Pseudoduganella albidiflava: one gene and its partner. The protein of the gene in region 2 interacts with the protein of the main gene of each other region in a pairwise test. Links are inferred from orthologs where the notes say so. Each region holds a gene or a part of one and is shown on either strand. Other genes may lie near its edges. The genes, in order: ligA and leuS.

Region 1 (14,937 bases), 2.3 Mb from region 2 along the record:
AGCCATAGCTGCGGCGGGCCAGCGCCCGCACGCGCGACAGCAGTTCGGCCAGCTCGAACGGCTTGACCAGGTAATCGTCGGCGCCGGTATCGAGGCCTTGCAGGCGGTCCGGCAGCGCGTCGCGCGCCGACAGGATCAGCACCGGCACGCCGCTGCGGTTGCGGCGCAGCTTCGCCAGCAGGTGCAGGCCGTCGCCATCGGGCAGGCCCAGGTCCAGCAGGACCAGGTCGCAGCCGGCCGTGGCCAGGTGTTCGTCGGCGGCGGCCATGTGGCGCACCCAGACCACGTCCAGGCCCTGGTCGGCCAGCGCGATGCGCACGCCGTTGCCGAGATCCAGGTCGTCTTCTATCAGCAGGATTTTCATGGGCCGTATTAGACCATCCCGATGTGAAGAAAGTCTAAAGATTGGCCTTCATGCAATCTTCATCCTGGGCTCAGGTTGCCTTCATGCGGCGGCCCGACACTGGGCGCTCCAACAAACTGACGGAAACGCGATGAACAAGAACAGCCTGACCGCCCTCCTGCTGCTGGCCGCCGCCGGCTTCGTCCACGCCGAGGGCAACGTGTTGACACTCGGTGCGGGCATCGCCGGCGCGCCCCGCTATTCCGGTGCCGACGACTACGCGATCGGGCCGCTGCTGGCCATCGACTGGCAGTTCGCCAACGGCTTCTACGCCAGTTCGCTGCGCGGCATCGGCTACGGCCGCGCCGTCGGCCCCGTCTACCTGTCGGCGGCGCTGGGCTACCGGGGAGAACGGTCGGAAAAGAACCGGGACGGGATCGGCGGTGCCAGCGGCAGCACGGCGCTGCGCGGCATGGGCGACGTGAAGGGCGGCGCCACCGCCGTGTTCGGCGCCAGCTGGGAAATCGTCGACGGGCTCGTGCTGGAGTTCAGCGCCGAGCAGCCCCTCGGCAAACGCCGCAACGGCCGCACCGCCGGCATCGGGCTGACCGGCACGCTGTACCAGCAAGGCAAGGACCATGTCACCCTGAGCCTGGCCGCCAATGCCGGCGACCGCGACTACATGCAGACTTATTATGGCGTGACTGCCGCGCAGTCGGCGCGCTCCGGCTACCGGCAATACCGGCCGAAAGCGGGCCTGTACGAGGTCGAGCTGGGCATGACGTGGCGGCACATGATCGATATACGGTGGGCCGTGACGGGCACGCTGGGCGCCGTGAGCCTGACGCGCGACGCCGCCAACAGCCCGATCACCCGGCGCTCGCGTTCCGGCACCGGTGCGCTCTATGTGACCTACAGCTTCTGAGCCGGCCAGCGGCGGCACCAGGCAAAAACGGTGACAGTCACCATTTATCGATGCTGTTGAGATGATCGGTACTTGGCAGATCGAAAGCGCATGCATTCACCCCAACAGCGAAGGGCTGGGGTCAGACCCGGCGGGTCTGACCCCGGCATTTGCACTTGGGGTGAATGCGAGCAATACCAACTACTCTTCAGACGCCAAACCGATGGTCTGTCACCGCTCTTAGAGCACATCCAGTGGCACGGCGCGCGAGGGTGGCGGGAAGGCGGCATCCAGCATGGCCAGATCCTCCGCCGACAGCTCGATATCCAGCGCGGCGCGGTTGGCGCGCACGTGGTCGGGCTGCACGGCTTTCGGGATGGCGGTGACGCCCTGCGCGAACAGCCAGGCCAGGGCGATTTGCGCCGGCGTGGCGCCATGGCGGTCGGCAACCTGCCGCAGGGCCGGGACCGAGAACAGCCGCTGCTGTTCGCGCCGGTCCGATTCCAGCGGCGAATACGCCATCACGGGAATGCCGTGCCGGCGGCACCATGGCAGCAGGTCGAACTCGATGCCGCGCCGGCGCAGGTTGTACATCACCTGGTTGGCGGCGAGCGCGCTGCCGCCCGGGACGCCGAGGGCCTCTTCCATGTCCGCCGTGTCGAAATTGCTGACGCCGTAGGCCAGGATCTTGCCGGCCGCGCGCAGCTTTTCGAAACCTTCCAGGGTTTCGGCCAGCGGCACGCCGCCGCGCCAGTGCAGCAGGTACAGGTCGATGCGGTCGGTACCCAGCCGCGCCAGGCTGCGCTCGCAGGCGCGCTGCACCTCGGTGCGCCCGGCGTTGTGCGGATAGACCTTGCTGACGAGCGTGACACTGTCGCGCCGGCCGGCGATCGCCGCGCCCACCACGCGCTCGGCGCCGCCTTCGCCATACATTTCGGCGGTGTCGATCAGGGTGATGCCGAGGTCCACGCCCAGTTGCAGGGCGCGCACCTCGTCGTCCTGGCGGGCCGGGTCTTCACCCATGTACCAGGTACCCTGCCCCAGCCGGTGGCCCGCGACGGGATTCATCGGCCGTTACCCGTCGATGCGGCGCGCCGAGTTGGCGGCCCAGCGGTACAGGCTCACCAGGATGGCGGCGCCGATGACCAGCGCGATCAGCATGCCGGTCGATTCGTCGACACCCGCGCCGAGCGCCAGCGGATCGCCCTTGCCCGACAGGACGATCATGGCGGCCAGCGCCACGTTGAACAGGCTCTCGCCGACGATGAAGCCGGACATCACGAGCACGCCGACGCGCGAGGCGGCTTCGCCATAGGTCTTGCCGCGCAGGGATTTCTCGAAGTAGTAGCCAGCCACCGCGCCCACCACCACGGGCGCCGTCACGGCCGACGGCAGATACACCGCCAGGCCCACGCCCAGCGGCGGCAGGCTGTATTTGCCGTGGCTGGATTTCTTCAGCGTGAAGTCGATGGCCACCAGCACCAGGCCCAGCACGGCGCCCCAGCCGATCAGGTGCCACGGCAGGTCGCCTCCGATCACGCCACGCGCCAGCGTGGAGATCAGGGTCGCCTGCGGCGCGGCCAGCGGCTGGTCGGAAATGGCGTTCTGGTTCGGTGCGCCGGCAAAGCCGTACGCATGGTTCAGCAGGTCCAGCACCGGCGGCACCACGCAGGAGCCGGCGAACACGCCGATGATCAGCGCGACCTGCTGTTTCCACGGCGTGGCGCCGACCAGTTGGCCGGTCTTCAGGTCTTGCAGGTTGTCGTTGCCGATCACGGCCACCGCCAGCACGACGGTGGTGACGAACAGCGCGAAGGCGATCAGCGCGTGCGTGGTGTCCGGGCCCATCACGTCGCGGGCGACGAAGCCGATCGACGTGGCGGCGCCCAGGATGGTCAGGATCGCGATGCCGGACACCGGCGAGTTCGACGAACCGATCAGGCCCGCCATGTAGCCGCACACGGCGGCGGCCAGCAGGCCGGCGACCAGGATGTAGCCGATGCCGACGATGACCAGCGGCGTGGCGATCGATGCCAGCACGCCGCCCTTCAGGAAGGCCGACAGCAGCCAGCCGGCCGGCACCATGGCGATCAGCGTGATCAGGCCGACGATGAAGATCGGCATGTCGCGTTCCACGCGCGGCACCTCGGCGCCGCCGTGCTTGGCCGCTTTGGATGCGTCCAGCGCCGACTTCAGCCCGCCGAACACGGGCTTGGCCAGCGTGGCCAGCGTGACGATCGCCGCCGCGCCGATGGTACCCGCGCCCATCATGCGCACCTGCGTGCTCCACACGCCCAGCGCATGGTCGGCCACCGAGGCGCCGGCGGCCATCGGCGTGGCCGACGTCAGGATCGGTACCAGGATGCCCCAGGCGATGACGAGGCCGGTCAGCATCGCGATGCCGACCGTGATGCCCATCAGGTGGCCCGCGCCGATCAGTGCCAGCGAGGTCGAAGCACCCAGGCCGGTCGCGCCGGAGCCGGCGCCGAAGCGGAAGTAATGGGCCACCTCATGCGATATCAGCTTGGCGCCGGCCAGGGCGCCGAACAGCGCCGAGGTCACCGTCCCCAGCACCACGGCCTTCAGGCCGGCCTTGCCTTCCTGGGCACCGGCGCGCGACTGCGTGCCCACCTTCAGCACTTCGGCCGCGGCCACGCCTTCCGGGTACGGCAGCTTCGACTGGGACACCAGCGCGCGGCGCAGGGGGATCGTGTACATCACGCCCAGCACGCCGCCGATCGCACAGGCACCGAAGGTGGGCCAGAACGGGATCTCGGCCCACCAGCCGATCATCAGCAGGCCGGGCAGCACGAAGATCACCGAGGCCAGCGTGCCGGCGGCGGAGGCGATCGTCTGCACGATATTGTTTTCCTGGATCGTTGCATCCTTGAAGGCGGACAGCAGCGCCATCGAAATGACGGCGGCGGGGATCGAGGTGGCGAAGGTCAGGCCGACTTTCAGGCCGAGGTAGACTTGCGCGGCCGTGAAGACCAGCGTGATGAGGATGCCGAGGAGGATGCCCCGGATGGAAAATTCGAGTGGATTGGACGAAGAGGGTTGGCTCATCCTGGTTTCTCCCGGTAGCCCGGATTTTTGATCCAGGATTTGTTATTGGGTGCTTGGTTTTGTACCTTGCATGCCTTGTGTACCGAATGCTGGGCGGGATATTACGACAGATTTACCGCTGCGCCAATGATCGTTGGCGCATATTGAAATGCAGTGCTTACCGGCACATGGATTCGAGAGAACCGATGTCCGACACCTTTTTCGGATGAAGCCCGAAAAAAGTGTCGGACACCAGGCATGCGGCCGGCACTGGAAGCATCTGGTGTCAGACAGTGTCTTCCGGTGCCGCATCCGGATGACGGTGTCCGGCACCGGTTTTCGCTCGCTCAGTCGTCGTCGTTCGGATCGAGCTCCGGGAACATCACGCTGGTGAAGCCGAATTTCGAGAAATCGACGATGCGTGCCGGGTACAGGATGCCGTGCAGGTGATCGACCTCGTGCTGCACCACGCGGGCATGGAAGCCGTCGGCGTCGCGTGAAATCTGCTTGCCGTGCTGGTCGAAGCCTTCGTAGTGCAGCCGCGTATAGCGCGGCACGCTGCCACGCAGGCCGGGAACGGACAGGCAGCCTTCGAAGCCCTCTTCCATCGCGTCGGACAGCGGCACGAGCACGGGATTGATCAGCACCGTTTCCGGCACCTGCGGCGCGTCCGGGTAGCGCGCGTTCGACTTGAAGCCGAAGATCACCACCTGCAGGTTGACGCCGATCTGCGGCGCGGCCAGGCCGGCGCCGTTGGCCGCATGCATGGTATCGAACATGTCGGCGATCAGCGCGTGCAGCGCCGGCGTATCGAAGTCGCGCACCGGGTCGGCCTGGCGCAGCAGGCGCGGGTCGCCCATCTTGAGGATGTCGCGGACGGTCACATGGCCTCCCGTGCCTGCGCCACGAATTCGGCGAATTCGGCGCCTGTTTCGGGGTGCTTCAGGCCCATCGCCACGGTGGCCTTCAGGTAGCCGAGCTTCGAGCCGCAATCGTAGCGCTGGCCTTCGTAGCGGTAGGCCAGCACGCGTTCGTGCCGCAACAGTGCGGCGATGCCGTCCGTCAGCTGGATTTCGCCGCCGGCGCCCTTGCCCACCTGTTCGAGGAATTCGAAGATGCGTGCCGACAGCACGTAGCGGCCGACCACGGCCAGCGTGGACGGCGCCTTGTCCGGCATGGGTTTCTCGACGATGCCGGAGACCAGCTCCAGCCGGTCGCGATACGGCGACGCGCTGACGATGCCGTACTGCCGCGTATTCTCGCGCGGGACTTCCTGCACCGCCAGCAGGCTGGCCCGCTCGAAGTCGTAGCGCTCGGTCATCTGCGCCAGCACGGGGCGGATGCCGTCCGGCGTATCCATGAAGTCGTCGGCCAGCAGCACCGCGAACGGATCGTTGCCGACCACCGGCCGGGCGCACAGCACCGCGTGGCCCAGGCCCAGCGGCGCCGACTGGCGGATATAGATGCAGTTGACGTTCTTCGGGATCACGTTCTGCACCAGCTCCAGCAGGTGCCGCTTCTGGGCCGCCTCCAGTTCCGCTTCCAGCTCGTACGCCGTGTCGAAATGATCCTCGATGGCCCGCTTGTTGCGGCCGGTGATGAACACCAGGTCCGTGATGCCGGCCGCCACGGCTTCCTCCACCGCATACTGGATCAGCGGCTTGTCGACGATCGGCAGCATTTCCTTCGGCTGCGCCTTGGTGGCGGGCAGGAACCGGCTGCCGAGGCCGGCAACGGGGAAAACGGCTTTGCGGATATGGTTCATCTGTGGTTCTCGTGTAGGTGTCGATGCTGCCGTTATTTGCCCAGCAGCGCCAGCAGGCCCGCTTCGTCCAGGATCGTGACGCCCAGTTCCTCGGCCTTCGCCAGCTTGCTGCCCGCTTCCGCGCCGGCCACCACGTAGGTGGTCTTCTTCGACACGGAACCGGAGACCTTGCCACCCGCCGCTTCGATCATGGCGCCGGCGGCGTCGCGCGACAGCGTGGGCAGCGTGCCGGTGAGGACGAATGTCTTGCCCGCCATCGGGCCTTCGTAGCCGGCCGCCGCCGCTTCCGGCAGTTGCGCCAGCAGTTCGGCGCGCAGCGCGGACAGCGCCATCAGCTGGTCCCGGTTGGCCGGCACCGCCATCCACTCTTCCAGCGACGCGGCGACGGCGGCCGGCAAGCCGAACACGGTGAACACCTTCAGGAACGCCAGCGATTCCAGCGTGCGGCCATCGGCCAGCAGCTGCCTCGCCCGCGGCTCCGTCAGTTTCGGGATGCCCAGCGCGGCCAGCAGCGCCACTTCGTCGAGCTTGTCGCGCAGCTGCGCCTTCGGGGCATGCTCGCCCTGCGGCGCCACGCCGGCGGCCAGCAGCGCGTCGATGGCCTGCTGGTTCTTTTCCTCGGCGAAGAAGTCGGCGATCGATTCGGCCACGGTGCCGCCGATGTCCGGCAGTACGCGCAGCAGCGCGGCCGGGGCGCGGCGCACCAGTTCGAACTTGCCGAGCCAGTCGGCCAGCGTCTTGCCGGTCGATTCGCCCACGTGGCGGATGCCCAGCGCGAACAGCAGCCGTTCCAGCGGCGGTTGCTTGCTCGCTTCGATGGCGGCCAGCAGGTTGTCCGCCCACTTGGTGGCCACTTTGCCCTGCTTGACGGTTTCCGGCGTGGTGCCGTCGCGTTCATCGGCGGCCAGCTTCATGCGCAGCAGGTCGTCCAGCGTAAGCCGGTACAGGTCGGCCACGCCGTGCACCAGGTTGCACTCGACCAGGCTGTCGATGTAGCGGTCGCCCAGGCCTTCGATATCCATCATGCGGCGGCCGGCGAAGTGGCGGATCGCCTCCTTGCGCTGCGCGGCGCAGGTCAGCCCGCCCGAGCAGCGCGCCACGGCCTCGCCTTCCTCGCGCACCACGTGCGAGCCGCAGACGGGGCAGGTGTTGGGCAGCACGTACGCCGCCGGCTCGGGCGTGGGGCGCTTGTCGAGCACCACGGCAAGCACCTCGGGGATCACGTCGCCGGCGCGCCGCACGATGACGGTATCGCCCACCCGTACGTCCTTGCGGCGCACTTCATCCTCGTTGTGCAGCGTGGCGTTGGTGACGGTCACGCCGCCGACGAACACGGGTACCAGGCGGGCGACCGGCGTGATGGCGCCGGTGCGGCCCACCTGCACTTCGATCGCCTGCACCGTGGTCAGGGCTTCCTCGGCCGCGAACTTGTGCGCCAGCGCGAAACGGGGCGCGCGCGAACGGAATCCCAGCGTGCGCTGGTCTTCCACGCGGTTGACCTTGTAGACCACGCCATCGATCTCGTATGGCATGGCCGGGCGCGCCTTGCCGACCCGCGCATAGAAGGCCAGCAAGCCATCCTTGCCCTGCACCACTTCGCGCTCCTGCGCCACCGGCAGGCCCAGGTCGGCATACCAGTCCAGCAGCCCCGCGTGCGTTTCCGGCATGTCCATGCCGACCAGTTCACCGATGCCGTAGGCGAAGAAGCGCAGCTTGCGCTGCGCCGTGATGCGCGAATCGAGCTGGCGCAGCGCACCGGCGGCGGCATTGCGGGGATTGACGAATTCCTTCTGGCCGGCCGCGCGCTGCCGCTCGTTCATGGCCGCGAAATCGGCCTTGAACATCAGCACCTCGCCGCGCACTTCCAGCACTTCGGGCAGCCCGTCGCCCCGCAGGCGCAGCGGAATGGCCTTGATGGTGCGGATATTGGCCGACACGTCCTCGCCCGTGTAGCCATCGCCGCGCGTGGCCGCCTGCACGAACACGCCGTTCTCGTAGCGCAGGTTGACGGCCAGGCCGTCGAACTTCAGCTCGGCAGCATAGTCCACCTGCGCCGCATCGAGCCCCTCGCGCACGCGGCGGTCGAAGTTCTCGATATCCTCGTCCGTGAAGCCATTGTTCAGCGACAGCATCGGCACCGCGTGCGTGACGGCGGCGAACTGCCCCAGCGGCGGCGCGCCGACCCGCTGGGTGGGCGAATCGGGCAGCGCCAGTTCAGGGTGTTCCTGTTCGAGGCGCTGCAGCTCGGCGAACAGCTTGTCGTACTCGGCGTCCGGAATGGTGGGCGCGTCGAGCACGTGGTAGGCGTGCAGGTGCCGGTTCAGTTCCGCCGTCAGCCATGCGGCCCGTGCGGCGGGGCTATCGAGGTCTTTGCTCATTGCCGGTCAAATCAATCAGTTAAACAGCCGCAATGCGCGCGTGGACCCGGCGGGAATGTCGGAAGCTTCCATGTCGGCATAGAATTCCTTCACCTGGCCAGCGATTTCGGCGATCGACGCATCGGACAGCGGCTGGTTGTAGTCGTCGACGATGATGGCATCCAGGCGCTGCACCAGCGACTTGGCGCAGGCGATCATGGCGCCGAAGCCGTCGCGCGCCGGGGCCACGCAGGGCACGTCCAGCAGCAGCGTCAGGCGGCCGGTGGTTTCCTCGGCCGGCGAGACGTTGGTGGACAGCGTGAACAGCTGGCCGCCTTCGCCGTCCGACATCACGAACCGGCCGTCCGGGCGCAGGTCGAAGCCCTGCTTTTCCAGCGCGCCGACCAGCGTGGTCACATCCCACGGCGCGCCGTTGGCGGCCAGGTTGACGCCCAGCTGGGCATCGTGGGCGGCCACGAAGCGGTGCAGGTTGCGCGCCTCGGCCATCACTTCCATCATGTCGGGGATCTGCGGCTCGGCGCCGATCTCGTCGGACATGGTGCGCAGGCGCGTCACCAGCTCGGAATATTCCAGTTCGTTCAGGGCCGTGGTGCGGCTGGCCAGCTGCACGCCGCCCTGCAGCTTGGTGTACACGGTGCCGTAGCGGATCGGTTCCCAGTCGCCGGACACCGCCAGGCCCACGTAGTGCACCGGCTTGTTGCCGACCAGGCGCAGCTTCTGCAGCACCGGCAGCAGCTTCTCGCCGCGCAGCGGTGCGGCCATCTCCAGCGGGAGCAGGCAGTCGATCAGCGGATCGACCAGCGCCGTGGCCAGTTCGGACGGCGGCACGGCCGCGTCGGCGCTGCGCACCGGTACCGCGGGCTCGATTGCCGGCGTTGCAGCATGTGTAGGAGCGGGAGTAGGAGGAGCGGGAGCGGGAGCTGCCGCCGGAGCGGCAGTCGAAGCAGGAGCGGCAGTCGAAGCAGGAGCGGCGGAAGCGGCTGGCGCCACCGGGGCGGCGGGGGCGACAGGGGCCACCGGCTCGGCAACGCCGGCAGGCACGTCGACCGATGGCTCGAGGCGCTGCACGTCGTCCGCGACGACGCTCGGCGCCACCGTGTCTTCGTGCGGCGGCCTGCCGTAGGCGCCGGAGCCGGCGTCGACCATCGGCAGGTCGCCCAGCGTGAAGCTCGGTTCCGCGCGCGCCGTCACTGGAGAATGAGCCGGAGCATGAGCGGGTGCATGCGTCGGCCCGTGAGCCGGCGCATCGTCATGGGTATGGAGCGGCGCATGCGCGGCATCCAGCGCGGGGTCGATGGCGCCCGCATCGAAGGCCGGTTCCTCGGCGCGCATCAGCACGTCGTCGTGCTCGGACGCGAAGGCCCGCTCGACGCTCTTCTTGGCCTTGTGCTCCTGCCACTTGTTGTAGATGAATACGCCGGCGACGAACACGCCGGCGGCTGCGATCAAACTGGTCTGAAAATCTGTCATGCTGCTTGTGCCTCGGTAGCGAAATTGGCGGCGGCTTCCATATCCACCGCCACGATGCGCGATACGCCCTGCTCCTGCATCGTCACACCGATCAGTTGAGTGGCCATCTCCATCGCGATCTTGTTGTGCGAGATGAAGAGGAATTGGGTCTGGTCGGACATCCGTTTCACCATCCTGCAGAAACGTTCCGTATTGGCGTCGTCCAGCGGTGCATCGACTTCGTCGAGCAGGCAGAACGGTGCCGGGTTCAGCCGGAACATGGAAAACACGAGGGCCGTCGCCGTCAGCGCCTTCTCGCCGCCGGACAGCAGGTGGATCGTCGCATTCTTCTTGCCCGGCGGTTGCGCCATCACCTGCACGCCGGAGTCGAGGATCTCGTCGCCCGTCATGATCAGTTTAGCCTGTCCGCCGCCGAACAGGATCGGGAACAGTTCGGAAAAGTGTCCGTTGACGCGGTCGAAGGTTTCCTGCAACAGGTCGCGGGTTTCCTTGTCGATCTTCTGGATCGCATCTTCCAGCGTGCCGATCGCTTCCAGCAGGTCGCCGTTCTGCGCATCCAGGTAATTCTTGCGCTCGGAAGCCTGGGCCAGTTCGTCCAGCGCGGCCAGGTTCACGGCGCCCAGCGCGGCGATGGCATTGGTCAGGCGCGTGACTTCGGCCTGCAGGTACTGCGCCTTCATGTCCGGCTGCAGTTTCGCGGCGAGCGCCTGCTCGTCGGCCTGGGCTTCGGCCAGCTGCTGGGCGAACTGCTCCTGGTTCAGCCGCGCCGCCTGTTCCTTCAGCTGCATTTCCATGATGCGGTCGCGCTGCGGCTGCAGGCTCCGCTCGCCGGACATGCGCGCCTCTTCGGCGTGGCGCAGCTGCTGGCTGATCTGGTCCAGTTCGTGGCGCGCATCGGCCAGCGCGCGTTCCTGCTGGGTGCGGCGGTCGAGCAGTTCCTGCAAGCCTTCCTGCGCGGTGCCGGACACCAGGCCGGCCAGTTCCAGCTCGCCGGCGCGCAGGCTTTCGGCCACCTGGGCGGCCTGCGTGGTGGCGGTGGCGATGCTGCGGCGCAGTTCGTCGATGCGGTTGCGCGCGGATTTTTCGGCGAACTCCGCTTCCTGGGCGCGCCGCTCCAGGTCGCGCAGCGCCTCGCGCGCATCGGCCAGCCGGCCCTCGATGCGCAGGAAGCCTTCCTGCCCCTCCTCGTGCGCGCCCTGCAGTTCGGCCAGCTCCATGTCGAGCTGTTCGAACTTTTCTTCCGATTCCAGCCGGGCCTGCGCCTGCTCGGCTTCCTGCGCGGCGATTTCGGCGAGGTCGCCCTCGATCTGCGTGCTGCGCTGGGCGAAGCGGGCCTCGATCTCGGACAGCTTGACCACGTCCAGCTGCACCGCATGCACGGACGAGGTCAGCGAGGCGTTCTTCTGCCGCAGCTCGGCCAGCAGGCGCGCGTGGTTCGTCACCGCCGCCTCGGCCCGCGCCGCGCGAGTACGTGCTTCCTCGGCCAGCAGTGCCTGCGCGCGCAGCTGCTTGCCGATGTTGTCGATCTCCTGCTGGCGGCCCAGCATGCCTTCCTGCTCCGAATCGGCGGCGTGGAAGCGCACGCTCGACTGCGTGATGACGTGGCCCTGGCGCGTGACGAAGCAGGCGCCGGCCGGCAGGTGCGCGCGTTGCGAGAACGCCTGGGCGGTATCCTCGGCCACGAAGACATGGTGCAGCCAGTCCTGCAGCACGCCGCGCAGGCCGGGATCGTTCAGCTTCAGCAGATCGAGCAGCGGCTTGAAGCCCACCGGCGCGGCAGCGGCCGGCGCGGTGGTGACGGGCGCAACGATGGACGCTGAGTACAATGCCAGCTTCGCCGGCGGCACGTCGCCCATGAAGTGTTTCGCCCAGTCCAGGTTCGACACCTGCAGCGCGCCGGTGCGTTCGCGCAGCACCGATTCCACGGCCGCTTCCCAGCCCGGCTCGATGGCCAGCTGCTGCCACAGGCGCGGCAACTCGTCCAGGCCGTGCTTCTTCAGCCAGGGCACGACCTTGCCCTGCGTCTGCACCCGCTCCTGCAACTGGCGCAGGGCGTTCAGCCGCGCTTCCAGCTGCGCGCTGGCCGCCGTTTCGGCCTGCACGGCCGCTTGCGCGGCGCGCCGTTCTTCTTCCAGGCGGGGCTGCTGCTCCAGCGCCTCTTCCAGCTGCATGCCCACTTCTTCCAGGGCCTGCTGTTTTTCCTCCAGCTGGTAGCGCAGGTTTTCCAGGTGCGCCGCATCGGGCATTGCCAGCCCGTTGCGTTCCTGCTGCAGCCGCTCGCGCCGCGTCGCCAGGCCGGAGAGGATGTTCGAGGCATTGCGCTGGTGCGCCGATTCCAGCTCCAGCTGCTGCTGCACCTGCATGATGCGGGCACGCGATTCGGTCGCCTTTTCCTGCCCGGCGCGCCACTCCGCTTCCAGCAGCGGCAGCAGTTCGGCCTTCTGCTCGGCCAGCATGCGCGATTCCTCGACCTTCGCGGCCAGTTCTTCCAGGTTGAATTCAGCTTCTTCCACCTGGCCGCGGTATTCCTCGGCCTGCTGCTGCCAGGTGTCGCGCTGCGCCGTCAACGTGCCGATCTGCTGCTGGAGCCGCGCGCGCGCTTCCACGACGTACTTGATCTGCGCCTCGAGGCTGCCGATGTCGGCATTGGTCTGGTACAGGGCGCCCTGCGCGGTGTGCAGGCGGTCGCCGACGGCGAAGTGGGCCTGCCGCATCTGTTCCAGCGTGAGTTCCACGTTGCGCAGCTGCGCGGTATCGCGTTCAAGGTCGGTCTGCGCCTGCAGCACGTCCGCGAACCAGCGCGCCTGCTCGGCCTGCGCCTCGTTGCGGCGCAGCAGCCACAGCAGCTTCTGCTTCTCGTCCTGTTCGGCCTGCAGTTGGTGGAAGCGGGTGGCGATGGCGGCCTGGCCTTCCAGCTTTTCCAGGTTGCCGGTCAGTTCGCGCAGGATGTCTTCCACGCGCAGCAGGTTGTCGCGCGTGTCGTGCAGGCGGTTTTCCGTTTCCCGGCGGCGTTCCTTGTACTTCGAGACGCCGGCGGCCTCCTCGAGGAACACGCGCAATTCTTCCGGCCGCGATTCGATGATGCGGGCGATCATGCCCTGACCGATGATGGCGTACGCGCGCGGCCCCAGGCCGGTACCGAGGAAAATGTCCTGGATATCGCGCCGGCGCACCGGCTGGCTGTTGATGTAGTAGGTGGACGTGCCGTCGCGCGTGAGCGTGCGCTTGACGGCGATCTCGGCATACTGGCCCCACTGGCCGGAAGCCTTGCCGTCGTGGTTGTCGAACACCAGTTCGACCGAGGCGCGGCCGGCCGGCTTGCGGTGCGTGGAACCGTTGAAGATCACGTCCTGCATCGATTCGCCGCGCAGCTCGGAGGCTTTCGATTCGCCCAGCACCCAGCGCACCGCGTCGATGATGTTCGACTTGCCGCAGCCGTTCGGTCCCACCACGCCTACCAGCTGCCCGGGCACCTGGAAATTGGTGGGATCGACGAACGACTTAAATCCCGACAATTTAATGGAAGATAGACGCACGAAGGAGAATGTACTTTGCCCGACTGTTGTTCGCCCGGCAGGCTGTTTGCAAAGGCGCCTATCATACCATCGCGCGCAACGGGTCTGGACAAAATCGCACTATTGCGCGCGAGGCACCAGCGCCGTGCCTAGATGGCTTGCCGCAGCTGGGGCAGGCGCACGCGGTGCGGCGCCAGCTTCCAGGTGCGCTTGGCCGGTTCGTTACCGGACAGCTGCATGGCCACCTCGCGCACCCACTGTTCGGCCGGCACCGGCTTCGTGAACGGCATCACGAGCACCAGCGGCACGCACAGCGCGACCAGGATGCGGCCGACGACGGCCGGCTGTTCACTGCGCGCGGTCAGGATGAACGCCGCGGCCACCGCGAGGCCCACCGCGCCGCCCAGCACCACCTCGGACATCGAATGGGCCAGCACAGGCACGCGGGAAAGGCTGATCAGCCCGGCCAGCAGCACGCCGGCCGCCAGCGCCGCGTGGCGAACCATCGGGCGCGCCTTCAGGAACATCAGGTAGAAGACCACGGGATAGACGGCGCAGGCGCGCATCGCATGGCCGGACAAACCGGCGAACTTCCACTCGGGGATACCGATGCCCCAGCCATACCAGGCGACCTTGGTGGCGACCACGAGCAGCATGCCGATGCCGAACAGCAGGCACCACGACAGCGACAGGCGCCACGTGCGGCCGGCCAGCAGCCACACGGCCACGGCGATGCCCAGCGGTCCCGTTACACTCATGCTGCCCAGCACCGACAGCGCCATCCACCACCACATCATGTTCGGTTCCTTGTCATCGCCTGCTTGTCGTTTGCACGGCTTGTCGTTTGCACTGCTTGCCGCCTGTACCGCTGGCCGGCCGCATCCCGCATGCACTGCGGATCATTGCCACATGGCAATTATAGCACCGCCCGCCATGCCTGGAAGGGAGCCGGCAGCGTAGTGACTCTACATTAAGTTCTTCTTAAACTTGCCTTTTTTGCCACGACAACGCGCGGTCCCGGTCATCCTGACGGGCCGCACCGCCGGCATTGCCGGCTGCGACAAGCATCCGCATCACGCGGCGACGGCAGGGTCGGTATCGGCATCGTTTACCGCCAGTGCCCGCGACAGCGCACGCACCACCACGCCTTCGGCCTGCAGCACCGTCGCCGTGCCGGCATTGAGCCGCTGTACCAGATCCTGTGCCGGCAGCGAAAACGCTTCTTGGCGCGTGCCGCTGGAAAAGATGTACAGCGAGCGCAGCGGGCTGATCCACGCGAGCTTGACCTTGCGCGACACGCCCTCCTCCGTAAAATCGAACCAGGTGCCGCGCGCCAGGCCGGCCAGTTCATCTTCCGGTGCTGTCCGGGCCACCCCGGCCGTTCGAGGCGCTTGCGCCGCGCGGGCAAGGCGGCGCTCCGCGGCCAGCTGCGTGGCCTGCACGGACAGCTCCAGGCGCCGCTCGGCCGGCATGTCCAGCGGCGCACGAACGATCGACGCATGGCAATCGGCCAGTTC
Region 2 (15,091 bases):
CCAGGACCTTGCCCGTCATCCCGGCATCCTTGGCGATCAGCGCGGCCAGCTCCGGCATGCCGGCGTGGTCCGACTGCAGCATCTCGATCAGCTTGATCAAGATCTGCGGCATGGCCGGCAACCGCGCGAGCAGCAGGCGATTGCGAATGTCGTGGTCTGGTGGGTGCATCGTGGTACTGCCGCAGTGAACGTCTTCCCGGAAAGGCGGTCCTGCCCGGAAACGGCACGCCACCTGTAGCTTTACGATGTCGACAATTGTGTTGACAAATATTTACTATATGCAATAACAGTTTATCGTAGCATAGTTTGCTACTGACTTGCATGAAAACAACTTCTAAACGACCGTGCGGTTCCTTTGATGTTGCTACGTGGCATCAACGACCAGCGAGCGCCGGACCACGCGTGCCACCAGCCACAAACCCAGTGCCGATGACGTGAACGCCAGCTGCCCGATGGCCAGCCACAGCACCGAACCGGCCAGTGCTGGCGCTACCACGCCTGCCACGATGGCACCGGCCAGCGTGGTTTCAAAGGACTGGCAGGACGCCACGGTGCCGCGGATATGGGGGAACAGGTCCAGCGCCATCAGCGTGGCGGCCGGCCCCACCACCGACATGCCGAAGGTGTAGAAGAACAGCGGCAGCACGCTCCACGGCACCGATGGCGGCATGAACACGTGGTACAGCACGTTGACGCTGGCGGCCGTGATGAGGAAGGCGAAACCGATGGCAATCTGGCGCTCGAAGGTGATCTTGCCGGCCAGCCGGTTGGCGAACAGCGCGCCGGTGAAGATGCCGGACACGGAAGGAATGAACAGCCAGCCGAACTGGTCCGGCCCCAGGTGCAGCTGCTTCGGCAGGAATTCCGGGGCGGCCGTGATGAACACGAACAGCCCGGCGAAGTTCAGCGCCACGATCAGCGACTTCAGGTGGAACAGCGGCGAGCCGAGGATCTGCCGGTAGCTGCCCCACAGGAAGCGCGGATTGAACGGCTGGCGCTTGTGCAGCGGCAGCGTTTCCGGCAGCCGCCGCCAGCACACGATGAACAGCCCGACCGAGAACACGGTGAGCACGAGGAAGATGGCGCGCCAGTCGAACCACTTGACGATGTAGCCGCCCATGATGGGCGCCAGCGCGGGGGCGATGGCGAAGATCATCGTGACCAGCGACAGCAGCCGGGCCGCCTCGGCATCGTGGTACAGGTCGCGGATGATGGCGCGGCCGACAACGACACCGGCGCCGGCCGAGATCCCCTGCAGGATGCGGAAGAACCACAGGTACTGGACACTATGGACGGCGGCGCAGCCGACCGTGCCGATCGCGAACAGGATCAGCGACACGAGGATCACGTTGCGGCGGCCGAACGCATCGGACAGCGCGCCGTGCCACAGCACCATGCCGGCGAACGCCAGCATGTAGGCCGTCAGGCTTTGCTGCACTTCGATCGGCGTGGCGCCCAGCGACTGGCCGATCTCGGGGAACGCGGGCAGGTAGGCGTCGATGCAGAACGGGCCCAGCATCGACAGCGCCGCCAGCACGATCGCCAGCCCGGCATGGCTCAGCGGGCGGGTGTGCGGCTTCTTGCGTGGCGGGACGGGCGGGACCGGGTCGGGTGGGAGATCGGCGGGGGTGTCTGGGAGCATGTAGGTCGTTGTCGTGTTCTCGAATGCGCACCGGCACCACCGCCGGTCGGCGTCATTCCTTGCTTGTCGGTTGTTCGGGTGCCGCCGCCTTTTCCTGCGTTGCGGCATTCGCCGGAATCGCTTCCTCGCGCCGGTTGAAGCCGGCCACCATGTCGAAGCGGAACAGCCGGCATTCCAGGGCGCCGTTGAAGAATGGCGTCTTGCGCGATTCCTTCAGGCGCAGCAGCTTCGGCAGGTTCAGGTCGGCCGTGAACAGGTAGGCCGTCCAGCCGGCGAAGCGCTGCTTCAGCGTCTTCGACAGGTCGGCGTAGAACGACTTGGCCAGGTCGTCTTCGGGCATCGTGCTGTCGCCGCGCACGCCGATCCGCTCGCCGTATGGAGGATTCGTCAGCAGGATGCCGGGGCCGGTCTTCTCGATCGACACCGGCGGCTGCACCTGCTGCGCCTCGATCTGCTTCAGCGGCACCTCGAACAGGATACCGGCGCTCTTCAGATTATGGCGCGTCATTGCCACCATGTCGCCGGAGATGTCGGAACCGAAGATGGTCGGTTCGGCGGGCAGCGGGTTCGGCTTGATGGCGGCCTTCATGTCCCGCCACGGGGCCGGGTCGAAGTCGTGGAACTTCTCGAACGCGAAGCTGCGGCGCGCGCCGGGCGGCACGCCCTGCACCATCTGCGCCGCTTCGCACAGGATCGTGCCGGAGCCGCACATGGGGTCGAACAGCGGCATGCCCGGCTTCCAGCCGGAGACGCGCAGCAGGCCGGCGGCCAGGTTCTCGCGCAGCGGGGCGTCGCCCGTCTCGGTGCGCCAGCCGCGCTTGAACAGCGCTTCGCCGGAGGTGTCGAGGTAGATGGTGAACTGGCGCTGGTCGAGGAAACCGGCGATGCGCATGTCCGGCTCGCGCGTGTTGACCGACGGGCGCTTGTTGTACATGTCGCGGAAGCGGTCGCACACGGCATCCTTGATCTTCAGCGTGATGAACTCGATGCTCTTCAGCGGCGACTTGATCGCCGTGACATCGACACGGATCGTGTGCTCCACGCCGAACCACTCTTCCCATGGCTGCGCGAGCACCAGGTCGTAGATGTCGTTCTCGTTCTGGTAATGGCACACGCCCATGCGCATCAGCACGCGGGAGGCGATGCGCGAGTGCAGGTTGACGCGGTAGGCGTCATACAGGTCGCCCGAGCAGTGGACGCCGCCGGGCACCTGGTTGTGCACCTTCAGCGTGGGGCTTTTCGTGGTTTGCGCGATCTCGAGGAGTTCCTCGGCCAGCGCCGCTTCCATGCCGCGCGGGCATGGGCAGAAATATGAAGTGGTCATCGGTGTACCTTTGTCCGTTGGAAAAACTATTACTTTGCGCCAGCGAGTTGCGGACGCCTGACTTGCCCCAAAGGCAGAACCTGGGGTCAGACCCGTCGGGTCTGACCCCGGCAGTTGCCGTTGGGTGAAAATGAATACCGGTCCGCCTCTCAGAACGGCTTCACGACCACCAGGATCACGATCGCCACGAGCAGCAGCACGGGCACTTCGTTGAACCAGCGGTAGAACACGTGGCCGCGCGTGTTCACGCCGCGCTCGAACTTTTTCAGCAGCGAGCCGCAGGCGTGGTGGTAGCCCAGCACGAGCACCACGAAGGTCAGCTTGGCGTGCAGCCAGCCGGGCAGCTTCATGCCGTCCGGCGACCGGTATTGCATCCAGGTGAGCACCAGCCCGAACACGAGCGCGGCGACCGCCAGCATCGTCATGAACCGGAACAGCTTGCGGGCCATCAGCAGCAGGCGTTCGGTCGTCGGGCCCGGGGTTTCCTGCGCCAGGTTGACGAAGATGCGGGGCAGGTAGAACAGGCCGGCGAACCAGGACGTGATGAAGATGATGTGCAGTGCCTTGATCCAGAGCATGGGGTTCCTTTGAGATGAGGGGACAGGCCCCTGCGGGGACAGTCCCCTTTTCCGAGATTTACTTGCGTACTTCGCCGTGGCCGAACACCACGTACTTCAGCGACGTCAGCCCCTCCAGCCCGACCGGGCCGCGCGCATGCAGCTTGTCGTTCGAGATGCCGATCTCGGCGCCCAGGCCGTACTCGAAGCCGTCGGCGAAGCGGGTCGATGCGTTGACCATCACCGATGCGGAATCGACTTCGCGCAGGAAGCGCATCGCGGCGCTGTAGTCCTCGGTGACGATCGCCTCGGTGTGCTTCGACGACCAGGTATTGATGTGGTCCATCGCCGCATCGATACCGTCGACGACACGTACCGCCAGGATCGGTGCCAGGTATTCCGTCGCCCAATCCTGTTCGGTCGCATGCGCCAGGTGCGGGTACTGCACAGCCGACAGTATCGCGAACGCTTCGTCGTCGGCGCGCAGTTCGACCTGCTCCGCCAGGTACCGCTTCGCCAGCTCCGGCAGCACGGCAGGCGCGATGGTGCGCTCGACCAGCAGCGTTTCCATCGTGTTGCAGGTGCCGTAGCGGTGGCACTTGGCGTTGAAGCCGATGTCCAGCGCCTTCCGCAGGTCGGCCCTGGCGTCGATGTACACATGGCAGATGCCGTCCAGGTGCTTGATCATCGGCACGGTGGCTTCTTCCATCAGCCGGGCGATCAGGCCCTTGCCGCCGCGCGGCACGATCACGTCCACGTATTGCGGCATGGTGATCAGCGCGCCCACGGCGGCACGGTCGGTGGTATCCACCACCTGCACGCCGTCTTCCGGCAGGCCGGCATCGATCAGGCCCTGCTTGACGATCTTCGCCAGTGCGCGGTTGCAATGGATCGCTTCCGAGCCGCCACGCAGGATGGTGGCATTGCCGCTCTTGATGCACAGGCCCGCCGCATCCACCGTCACGTTCGGCCGGGCTTCGTAGATGATGCCGATGACGCCCAGCGGCACGCGCATCTGGCCCACCTGGATGCCGGTCGGGCGCGTCTTCATGTTCGAGATCTCGCCCACCGGATCCGGCAGCGCGACGATCTGGCGCAAGCCCTCGACCATCGTGCCGATCGCCTTGTCCGACAGGGTCAGGCGGTCGACCATCGCCGCGGCGAGGCCGTTGGCGCGGGCCGCTTCCAGGTCCAGCGCATTGGCGGCGCGCAGTGCTTCGGCTTCGCGCTCGATCGCATCGGCGATCAGCGACAGCGCCTTGTTGCGGGTGGCGCTGTCGGCGCGCGCCATCGCGCGCGAGGCGGCGCGGGCACGCTGGCCCAGCGCTTCCATGTACTGTTTCACTTCCGTGCTCATGTTGTTTATCCTCGTGCTACCTTCAGCGCCAGCTGCAGCATGGCATCCCACTGGTCACCGGCATACGCCTTGGCGCGCAAGCCCTTGACCATCCTGTCGACCTGGGCAGCCTGCCGCAGCGCATCTTCCAGCGTTGCCAGCGAAACGCGGCGCAGGGCCGGTTCCATCATCCGCTCGCGCGGTCCCCAGATACGGTATTCCTTCAGCAGCGCCGCCAGCGGCCGGCCCTGCGCCATCCCTGCCTTCAATTTTAGCAGCGTGCGGATCTCTTCCGAGACGGCCCACAGCACCAGCGGCAGCGCCTCGCCCTCGCCCTTCAAGCCTTCCAGCATGCGCGCCAGCCGGGCCGGATCGCCCAGCAGCATCGCCTCGGACAGCTTGAACACGTCGTAGCGCGCCACGTTCAGCACGGCGTCGTGCACCTGCTCGTACGTCAATTTCCCGGGCTCGTGCAGCAAGCCCAGTTTCTGGATCTCCTGGTGCGCCGCCAGCAGGTTGCCCTCGACGCGGTCGGCGATGAAATCCAGGCTTTGCCGGTCCGCGCTCTGCCCCTGCATGGACAGCCGCAGCGAAATCCAGTTCGGCAGCTGGGCGCGCTCGATGTTCGGGATCTCGATGTACACCGCGGCCGACTGCAGGGCCGATACCCAGGCCGCCTTCGCGGTCTGCCAGTCCAGCTTGGGCAGCGTGATCAGCGTGAGGTTGTCCGGCGACAGGTTCTTCACGTAAGCCTGCAGCGCCGCGCCGCCATCCTTGCCCGGCTTGCCGGTGGGGATGCGCAGCTCGATCAGCTTCTTGTCGCCGAACAGCGAGAGTTCCTGGTTGGCGGCCAGCAGCTCGCCCCACTTGAAGCTGCGTTCCACCGTGAGCACGTCGCGCTCGGTGAACCCTTGCGCGCGCGCGGTGCGGCGGATCTTGTCGGCCGCTTCCAGCGCCAGCAGGTGCTCGTCGCTGGTGATCACGTACAGCGGCGCCAGGGACTTGGCCAGGTGGCCATCCAGCGCGTCAGCCCGCAGTTGCATGCTATTCCTGGCGGGTCGGCAGTGCCGGCTCGGTTGCCTTCTCCGCCGGCGCGGAGGCCGGCTGCACCGTGGTCGGCGTGCCGGCCGGCGCGGCCACCGAACCCGGCGACACCACGCCCGGCAGCGTCAGCGGGCTGACGGTGCTGGTCGGCGTGGCATCGGGACGCGACGGCTTGATGGCCGCCATCCGGCGCATCATCTGCTGCACCAGGTCCTTCTGCATGTCGCGGTACAGCTGGGCTTCTTCCTGCTCTTTCGCCAGCAGCTGCGTTTCGCTGAACGTGATCGGGCGGGTCAGCGTGATCTGCGTGGGGCCCAGCAGCTCGCGGCCGGTCCGGTCCTTCACGCGGAACAGGATGTTATAGGCCAGCAGGTATTCGCTGACGCGCCCGGCGCTGTTCAGCGACAGGATCGACTTGCTGCGCGTTTTTTCCGGGTCGGTGATGACCTCGATCGTCGCATCGGCCGACTGCGGGTCGCTGGCGACAGTGGTGTTGCCGTTGACGCGGATATTGCGCTTCAGGTCGATGGCCAGCGGCGACGACTCCGGCAGGCCCACGTACATCGACGTGAACGGCAGCGTGTAGTTGCCGCCCGAGCCGCGCAGGTGGAAGCCGCAGCCGGTCAGCGCCAGGCTTGAGCTGGCCAGCGCGGCGACCAGCACCGTGTTCCGGATGATTCCCTTCAGAGTCGTCATATGCCTTACACCACGATGTTGACCAGCTTGCCGGGCACCACGATGACCTTCTTCGGCGTGCCTTCGATGAACTTCTGCACGCTTTCCTCGGCCAGCGCGGCGGCTTCGATGGCGGCCTTGTCGGCCGCCTTCGGCACCTTGACGGAACCGCGCAGCTTGCCGTTCACCTGGATCATCATCTCGATCTCGGACTGTTCCAGCGCGGCCGGGTCGACCTGCGGCCAGGCCGTATCGAGGATGTCCTTGCTGGCGGCGGCATAGCCCAGCTCCGACCACAGCGCATGCGTGATGTGCGGCGCCACCGGGTTCAGCAGGCGCAGGAAGATCGACAGGCCTTCGGAAATCACGGCCGAATTTTCTTGTTGATATTCCGCGCTGTCATCGAGCTTGGCCGATTCCAGCGTGTTCAGCATCTTCATGCAGGCCGACACCACGGTGTTGTACTGGATACGCTTCAGGTCGTAGTCGGCTTGCTGCAGCACCTTGTGCAGTTCGCGGCGCAGCGTCTTGCCGGCATCGGTGCTTGCCGTGGCGGTCAGGACCGCATTGGCGGCCGCCACGCGGTCCTTCTGTGCGTAGGCATAGGCCCAGACACGGCGCAGGAAGCGGTTGGCGCCTTCCACGCCGCTGCCCGACCATTCCAGCGTCTGCTCCGGTGGCGAGGCGAACATGGTGAACAGGCGGGCCGTATCGGCGCCGTACTGCTCGATCTGCGCCTGCGGATCGATGCCGTTGTTCTTCGACTTCGACATCTTTTCCGTGCCGCCGATCGACACCGGCTGGCCGTCCGCCTTCAGCAGCGCGGAGACCGGGCGGCCCTTGTCGTCGGTGGTCAGTTCCACGTCGGCCGGGTTGAACCACGTCTTCTTGCCGTTTTCTTCTTCGCGGTAGTACGTTTCGTTCAGCACCATGCCCTGCGTGAGCAGGTTGACGAACGGCTCGTCGAATTTCACCAGGCCGAAGTCGCGCATGACTTTCGTCCAGAAGCGCGCGTACAGCAAGTGCAGCACGGCATGCTCGATGCCGCCGATGTACTGGTCCATCGGCATCCAGTAATCGTTGCGCGCATCGACCATCGACTCCGAACCGGGCGACGTATATTTCATGTAGTACCAGCTCGAATCGACGAAGGTATCCATCGTGTCCGTCTCGCGGCGCGCGGGCTTGCCGCACTTCGGGCAGTCGCACTTCAGGAAAGCTTCATGCTTGTTCAGCGGGTTGCCCGTACCGTCCGGCACGCAGTCTTCCGGCAGCACCACCGGCAAGTCTTTTTCCGGCACCGGCACGGCGCCGCAATCGGCGCAGTTGATCATCGGGATCGGCGTGCCCCAGTAGCGCTGGCGCGAAATGCCCCAGTCGCGCAGGCGGAACGTGACCTTCTTCTCGCCCAGGCCCAGCGCGGCCAGGTCGGCGGCCACGGCATCCACGGCCTCGGCGTAGTGCAGGCCGTCGTACTTGCCGGAATTGGTGACGATGGAAACGGCCTTGTCGCCGTACCATTCCTGCCATTCGGCGGTCGAGTATTCCTTGTTCTCGGCGGTCGTGATCACCTGCTTGATCGGCAGCTGATACTTGTTGGCGAACGCGAAATCGCGCTCGTCGTGCGCGGGCACGCCCATCACGGCGCCGTCGCCGTAGGTGATCAGCACGTAGTTGCCGACCCAGACTTCCACCTGTTCATTGGTGAGCGGGTGGGTGACGAAAAGGCCGGTGGGCATGCCCTTCTTTTCCATCGTGGCCATGTCGGCCTCGATCACGGAACCCATCTTGCACTCGGCGATGAAGGCCTGGAGCTCGGGGTTGTTCTTCGCCGCATGCGTGGCCAGCGGGTGCTCGGCCGCGACCGCACAGAACGTGACGCCCATGATCGTGTCAGGCCGCGTGGTGAACACGTACATCTTGCCGTCGCCGATCAGCTGGCCATCATCGCCCGCGATGGTATGCGGGAAGGCGAAGCGCACGCCGGTCGACTTGCCGATCCAGTTCGACTGCATGATGCGCACGCGCTCGGGCCAGCCCGGCAGCTTGTTGTCGACGAAGTCCAGCAGCTCTTCCGCGTAGTCGGTGATGCGCGCGTAGTACATCGGGATCTCGCGCTTTTCGATCAGCGCGCCGGAACGCCAGCCGCGGCCATCGACCACCTGCTCGTTGGCCAGCACGGTCTGGTCGACCGGATCCCAGTTCACGGTACCTGTCTTCTTGTAGATGATGCCCTTTTCCAGCATCTTCAGGAACATCCACTGGTTCCACTTGTAGTACTCGGGCTTGCAGGCCGTCATCTCGCGCGACCAGTCGATCGCCAGGCCCATCATTTCCATCTGCGAGCGCATGTGAGCGATGTTCGAGTACGTCCATTGCGCCGGCGGCACGTTGTTGGCCATGGCCGCGTTTTCCGCCGGCATGCCGAACGCATCCCAGCCCATCGGCATCAGCACGTTGTAGCCGTTCATCCGCAGGTAGCGGTACATCACATCATTGATCGTATAGTTGCGCACGTGACCCATGTGCAGCTTGCCGGACGGGTAAGGCAGCATCGAGCAGGCGTAGTACTTGCCTTTCGGGAAACGCGGGTCGTTTTCGACGGCTTTATAGGCGTCGATGGCTTTCCAGTGCGCTTGCGCGGCTTTTTCAACGTCGGCGGGACTATATTTGTCTTGCATGATGGATGCAGAATGAGGAGATGGTGAAATGGATATGAACCGGACATTATACAAGCTCAAGATGCCCGGGCTCATGATGTGCAAGTTGCGGCCGCGCGGGAGCACGCCATGATTTACCGGGAGTATCCGCCGCATCCTGCATTGCGGGCGCACGTGGCGTGCCTGTGGACGGCGCGCGTGGCGGCACCGGTGTCGGCGTCCGCCCCGCATGTCCACCGCGTGCTGCCGGACAATTGCGTGGACATCCTGTGGCAGGACGATGGCCGGCAGGCGTATGCGGTAGGCATGATGAGCGCCTCGTTCCTGGTGCCGGCCGCCCGGCCGGTGCGCACGGTGGCGGTGCGGTTCAGGCCCGGTGCGGCCGGAGCATTCCTCGGCGCGCCGCTGCACCCGTTGACGGATGCGCGCGCGCAGCTGGCCGACCTGTGGGGCCGCTCGCTGGCCGACCGCCTCGACGACGCGCTGTGGACCGACGACCTGACCGACCGGCAGCGCATTGCCCTGGTCGAACGTGAGTTGCTGCGGCGGCTGGCCGCGGCGGATGGCACCCCGGCGGCCTCGCTCGGCATGCGGGCCGTGGCCGCGCTGGAAGCCGCGCACGGCGCGCTGACCGTGGCATCGCTGGCCGACGGGCTGGGCCTCTCGCGCCAGCACCTCGCCCTGCAGTTTCGCCAGCAGGTGGGCATTTCCCCCAAGCTGTTTGCCCGCATCTGCCGCTTCCGGCGCGCCCTGGCCCTGCTGCGCGCCCCGGACCGCGATGGCGACCTTGCCGCGCTGGCGGCCGATTGCGGCTACTTCGACCAGTCGCACCTGGTCCGCGACTTCCGCGATTTTGCCGACAGCACGCCGGCCCTGGAACGGCATCGCTGAACGGCACTTGCCGAGCAGGTTGCGGTGGCGCCCCTGCGTGCCATCGCTGGAATTTGCCCGCGCGACCGGGCTGCGGTATCGTTCGTTTCTTCGATGACAACAATTAAAAAACATGAAAGAAATCCTGTGTAGCCTGGCACTGGCTTGCGGCACCCTGCTGCCCGCTGGCGCGGTGGCGGGCGACGCGCCGGCTTCCGCATCCATCCCGGTCGCCAGCTTTTTCCAGAAGTCGGCCACCACCGGTGCCCAGCTGTCGCCCAACGGAAAATTTGTGGCGGTTCGCCTGCTGGCGGAGAGCGGCCGTACCTTTCTGGCCGTCTATGACCCGGCCGGGCGCGAATCGACAGCGGTCGCCAACTTCCGCAATGCCGATGTCGACATGTTTTACTGGCTCAGCGACAACCGCCTTGCATTTACCGTGATCAATGTCGATCATGGCGGCGACGTCGGCAAACCGGGGCTGTTCGCCGTCGACCGCAACGGCCAGAACCGCACCGTACTGTCGGAAACGCTCGTCCGCAAGCGCTCGTTCGCCGAAGGGGACACCGGCGACAACCGCCCGCATGCACAGTTCACCGTTCACGGCTTCCCGTTCAAGAAAGGCGAATACGTGCAGGCGGTCGAGATCGCCGATGGCAGGCAGACGCAGATGCGTGTCGATGCCCGCACCGGATCACGCCAGCCGGTCAAGGCGCCATACGGAACCTATCGCTCGCTGGTCGACGTGGACGGCACCACCCGCGTCGCCACGGCCCTGCGCAATGGCCGCAATGTGACGTTCTTTCTCGACAAGGGGGATTGGCGCCAGATCGACAGCCGGGACGAACGAGACGCCTCCAGCTTCGAGCCGCTGCTGTACGTGGACGACACGCTCTACGTCAGCGCACGCAACGGCACCGACGAGGCGGGCATCTACCGCTTCGACCTGGCCAGGAATGCCCTCGAAGCCAAGCCGGTGATCAACGCGCCCGGCTTCGACACGGGCGGCGATGCCATCGTCAACGACACGCGCCTGCTGGGCTTCCGGTTCACCACCGATGCGGATGTCACCGTCTGGCACGACGAACGGATGAAAGCGGTCCAGCAGGAAGTCGACGCGCTGCTGCCGGGCATGGTGAACAATATCTCGCGCGGCCGCGCCAGCGAAACGCCCTGGGTGCTTGTCGACAGTTATGCCGATATCCAGGACCATACCTATCTTCTCCATAACACCGACACGGGCAAGCAGCTTTTTCTGGGCGGTACCACGCCAGGCATCGATCCGGCGAGGATGGCCCCGATGACGCTGGAGCGCTACCCGGCGCGCGACGGGCGCCGCATTCCCGTGTTCGTGACCTTGCCCAAGGTCGCCGTGCCGAAGCGCCTGCCGACCGTCGTACTCGTGGGCGCCCAGCCGCACAAGCGCAGCGGCCACTGGCTCTGGAATGCCGAAGTCCAGTTCCTCGCTTCGCGCGGCTATGCCGTCCTGCAGCCGGAACCGCGCGGGGTGCAGGGATTCGGTCGCGCCCATGCCGAAGCCGGCATCGGCCAGTCCGGCCGTGCCGTCCAGGATGACATTGCCGATGCGGTGAAATGGGCCGTGGCGGCCGGCCATGCGGACCCGGCAAGGGTCTGCGTTGCGGGCACCGGCTATGGCGGCTATGCGGCGATGATGGCCCTGCTCAGGGATGCCGATACCTTCCAGTGCGGCATCAGCTGGTCCGGCATGACGACCTATGGAAAAAATCCGGACGATGCAAGGCTGAAGGACATCAAGCGCCCCGCCCTGCTGGCATACGGTACCGACGACGAAGCGGTGCCGTACAAGGACGGGCTGCGCTTTTACCAGGCACTGAAGGCCGGCAACGCGCAGGCCGAGTGGCTGGAATACACATCGAGCGTCGACGACTGGAAAACCCGGAAGAACCGCATCGACCTGTGGACCCGCATCGAGGATTTCCTCGCAAGGCAGATCGGCAACAAATGAAGGACGACGGCGGCCCCACGGCGCCGCCGTCCGCGCGCCTTCCATTTTTCCAATCCGTTGCCGTTCCTCGATGGCATGATGGCGCGATCGACAACCCGAAGGAGAACACCATGATCAAGGGACTGCGCACCGCCATCTACCCCGTGAAAGACCTGCCCGCCGCGAAGGCGTGGTACAGCGAAGTGTTCGGCGCCGCGCCGTACTTCGACCAGCCGTTCTACGTGGGCTTCGCCATCGGCGGTTTCGAACTGGGATTGACGCCGGATGGCGAGCCGGGCAAGTCCGGCGTGGAAGTCTACTGGGGCGTCGACGACATCGAGGCCGAAGTCGCCCGCATCCTCGCCCTGGGCGCCAGCACGCACTCGGCCATCCAGGATGTGGGCGACGGCATCAGGGTGGCCGAACTGGCGGACCCGTTCGGCAACGTGCTGGCCCTCATCCATAACCCCCACTTCGATCCGCAAGCCGTGCGCTGAGCGGCCCTGGCGATATACGTTCGATACATGGAACGTACATTGAACGTATATCGCCTGCCCGAGCTGTGGTAATATGCGTTCCGTATATGGACCGTATATTGAGGACAACATGGGCATCGTAAAAATCTCCGACCAGATGCATGAGAACCTGCGCATCGCCAGCGGCGCACTGAGCCGCTCGATCAATGCGCAGGCCGAGCACTGGCTGCGCATCGGCCTGCTGGCCGAAACCAACCCCGACCTGAACTACAGCGACCTGTGCCAGCTGCTGCTGCGCGGCGAGACCGGCCAGGGCCCTCTTCGGCTGACGCCGGTAAAAGGAGAGGCGCTGCACGATGCGTAAGAAGAACAGCGATGCCATCCTGATCAAGTCGCCGGAACAGGTGGAACTGTCGCGCGTCGCCGGCCAGCTGGCGGCCGATGTGCTGACGATGATCGGCCCGCACGTGAAGCCGGGCGTGAGCACCGAAGACCTGGACAAGCTGTGCAACGACTACATCGTCAACGTGCTGCAGGTGATTCCAGCCAACGTGGGCTATGCCGGCTTCACGAAGACCGTCTGCACCTCCGTCAACGAAGTGGTATGCCATGGCATTCCCTCGCCGAAGAAGGTGCTGAAGGACGGCGACATCATCAACATCGACGTGGCCGTGATCAAGGATGGCTGGTTCGGCGACACGAGCCGCATGTACTACGTGGGCAATCCCGGCAAGGCGGCCCGCAAGCTGTGCGAAGTGACGTATGACGCCATGTGGGCCGGCATCCGCGCCGTGAAGCCGGGCGCCACGCTGGGCGACGTGGGCCATGCGATCCAGGTGGTGGCGGAAAGCGCCGGCTTTTCGGTGGTCCGCGACTATTGCGGCCACGGCATCGGCATGGTGTACCACGAAGATCCGCAGGTGCTGCACTATGGCCGCCCCGGCATGGGACTGAAGCTGGAACCGGGCATGATCTTCACGATCGAGCCGATGATCAACGCCGGCAAGCACCAGACCCGCGCGCTGCCCGATGGCTGGACCGTGGTGACCGCCGACCGCTCGCTGTCGGCGCAGTGGGAACACATGGTGACCGTGACGGCCACCGGCTTCGACGTGCTGACCCTGGCACCGGGCGAAAAGGCGCAGTGACCCGAACTGGCGGCCTCTGTTCAGCGGCCGCCGGTCAGCTTCCATAAGCCAGCTTCCTGAGACCAACTTCCTGAGGCCAGCTTCCTGAGGCCAGCGGCCGGCCTACTTCAGCACGAGCTTGAGCGCCGGCTTTTCGCCGTAATCCTCGTAGCGCTCGTTGATGCCGCCGATGCAGAAGGCGATTTCCTCGAGCAGGTCCGGCACCGCGGCCTTCATCGCCGCCGAACCGGTGATGGCGATTTCCAGGACTTCGTTCGGCTTGAGCCGGAACTTCGTCATGCCCTCTTCATCGCGCAGGTAGGACAGGGCGTCGATCCACGAATCCATCGTGGGCGCCACATGGTCGTTGAAACCGAATGCCGCGCGGCTGGCGGCATGAAAGCTTGCTTCGTCGCGGATCGCCGCGCCGTCCAGGGTGATGCTGGCCATTATTCATTTCCCTTCGGGTCGGTGACGAAGACCAGCTTCGTCAAGCCTTCCTGCTGTGCCGCCGCCATCAGTTGCGCCACCGCTTCGTAGCGGGTGGCGCGGTCGGCGCGCAGTTGCAGTTCGGGTTGCGGGTCGCGCCGCGCGGCGCCGGCCAGGCGCGGCTGCAGCTCGGCCGGCTGCACGGCTTCCTCGTTCCAGTACACGGTGCCGGCGGCATCGATGGAAATCCGCACGGCGTCCGCCGGCTGCGGCGCGCCGGATGCCTGGGCCTTCGGCAGGTCGAGCTTCACCGCGTGCGTAAACATCGGCGCGGCGAGGATGAAGATCACCAGCAGCACCAGCATCACGTCCACCATCGGCGTGACGTTGATGTCGGCCATCGATTCCTTTTGCCGGTGATGGTTGAATCCGCCGAATGCCATTGCCAAGCTCCGTTCAGCGCTTCGCCGCGTCCTGGGTCAGGTACGCGTGCAGGTCGTAGGCGAACGCGTCGAGCTCGGAGAGCGTCAGGCGGTTGACCCGGTTGAAGCCGTTATAGGCCAGCACGGCGGGGATCGCCACCATCAGGCCCACGCCGGTCATGATCAGCGCTTCGCCAACGGGGCCGGCCACCTTGTCGATTTCCACGGCACCGGACGAGGACACGGCCGCCAGCGCATGGTAGATGCCCCATACGGTGCCCAGCAGGCCGACGAACGGCGCGGTGGAAGCGATCGACGCCAGCAATGTCAGGCCCAATTCGAGCCGCACCGTGGAGCGGTGGATCGCATCGCGCAACAGCCGCGTGACCTGTTCGGAACGACCCACCGCGGTGCCGAGCGAATTGCCCTTGCCATCGGGCGCCGGGACCGTGCACTGCTCGGCCAGCGCCAGGTAGATGCCTTCCGCGTCACCCGCCGAGACCACCGCCACGCCGTCGGCCAGCGTGGGCGCATCCCAGAACCGCTGCACCACGCGCGCGCTG

Evidence for each region.
Region 1: the proteins of leuS (region 2) and ligA interact in binary tests that used the Escherichia coli proteins (3 or more experiments, as listed by UniProt). The link is inferred for Pseudoduganella albidiflava from one-to-one orthologs.

What each region holds. Positions count from the first base shown.
Region 1 is NZ_CP036401.1:2,369,375-2,384,311, reverse strand. The notes cover bases 5,763-8,764. They hold ligA (NAD-dependent DNA ligase LigA), read right to left. Parts: upstream 8,436-8,764; coding sequence 6,090-8,435; downstream 5,763-6,089. Other genes in these bases: EYF70_RS10005 (cell division protein ZipA C-terminal FtsZ-binding domain-containing protein), read right to left, coding at 8,451-8,764; galU (UTP--glucose-1-phosphate uridylyltransferase GalU), read right to left, coding at 5,763-6,057. Outside these bases: EYF70_RS10040 (response regulator), read right to left, coding at 1-364; EYF70_RS10035 (MipA/OmpV family protein), read left to right, coding at 495-1,268; EYF70_RS10030 (aldo/keto reductase), read right to left, coding at 1,488-2,315; EYF70_RS10025 (OPT family oligopeptide transporter), read right to left, coding at 2,322-4,313; def (peptide deformylase), read right to left, coding at 4,640-5,176; more of galU, read right to left, coding at 5,173-5,762; more of EYF70_RS10005, read right to left, coding at 8,765-9,905; chromosome segregation protein SMC, read right to left, coding at 9,902-13,441; EYF70_RS09995 (phosphatase PAP2 family protein), read right to left, coding at 13,570-14,217; EYF70_RS09990 (DUF1631 family protein), read right to left, coding at 14,494-14,937. UniProt on the Escherichia coli protein: DNA ligase that catalyzes the formation of phosphodiester linkages between 5'-phosphoryl and 3'-hydroxyl groups in double-stranded DNA using NAD as a coenzyme and as the energy source for the reaction.
Region 2 is NZ_CP036401.1:96,305-111,395, reverse strand. The notes cover bases 6,405-9,560. They hold leuS (leucine--tRNA ligase), read right to left. Parts: upstream 9,260-9,560; coding sequence 6,605-9,259; downstream 6,405-6,604. Other genes in these bases: EYF70_RS00435 (helix-turn-helix transcriptional regulator), read left to right, coding at 9,368-9,560; EYF70_RS00445 (LPS-assembly lipoprotein LptE), read right to left, coding at 6,405-6,599. In the rest of the region: EYF70_RS00475 (HDOD domain-containing protein), read right to left, coding at 1-169; EYF70_RS00470 (multidrug effflux MFS transporter), read right to left, coding at 365-1,642; EYF70_RS00465 (THUMP domain-containing class I SAM-dependent RNA methyltransferase), read right to left, coding at 1,695-2,930; EYF70_RS00460 (CopD family protein), read right to left, coding at 3,116-3,544; EYF70_RS00455 (glutamate-5-semialdehyde dehydrogenase), read right to left, coding at 3,603-4,880; holA (DNA polymerase III subunit delta), read right to left, coding at 4,886-5,902; more of EYF70_RS00445, read right to left, coding at 5,904-6,404; more of EYF70_RS00435, read left to right, coding at 9,561-10,129; EYF70_RS00430 (alpha/beta hydrolase family protein), read left to right, coding at 10,242-12,095; EYF70_RS00425 (VOC family protein), read left to right, coding at 12,206-12,571; EYF70_RS00420 (ParD-like family protein), read left to right, coding at 12,681-12,914; map (type I methionyl aminopeptidase), read left to right, coding at 12,907-13,698; EYF70_RS00410 (barstar family protein), read right to left, coding at 13,801-14,127; EYF70_RS00405 (ExbD/TolR family protein), read right to left, coding at 14,127-14,549; EYF70_RS00400 (MotA/TolQ/ExbB proton channel family protein), read right to left, coding at 14,563-15,091.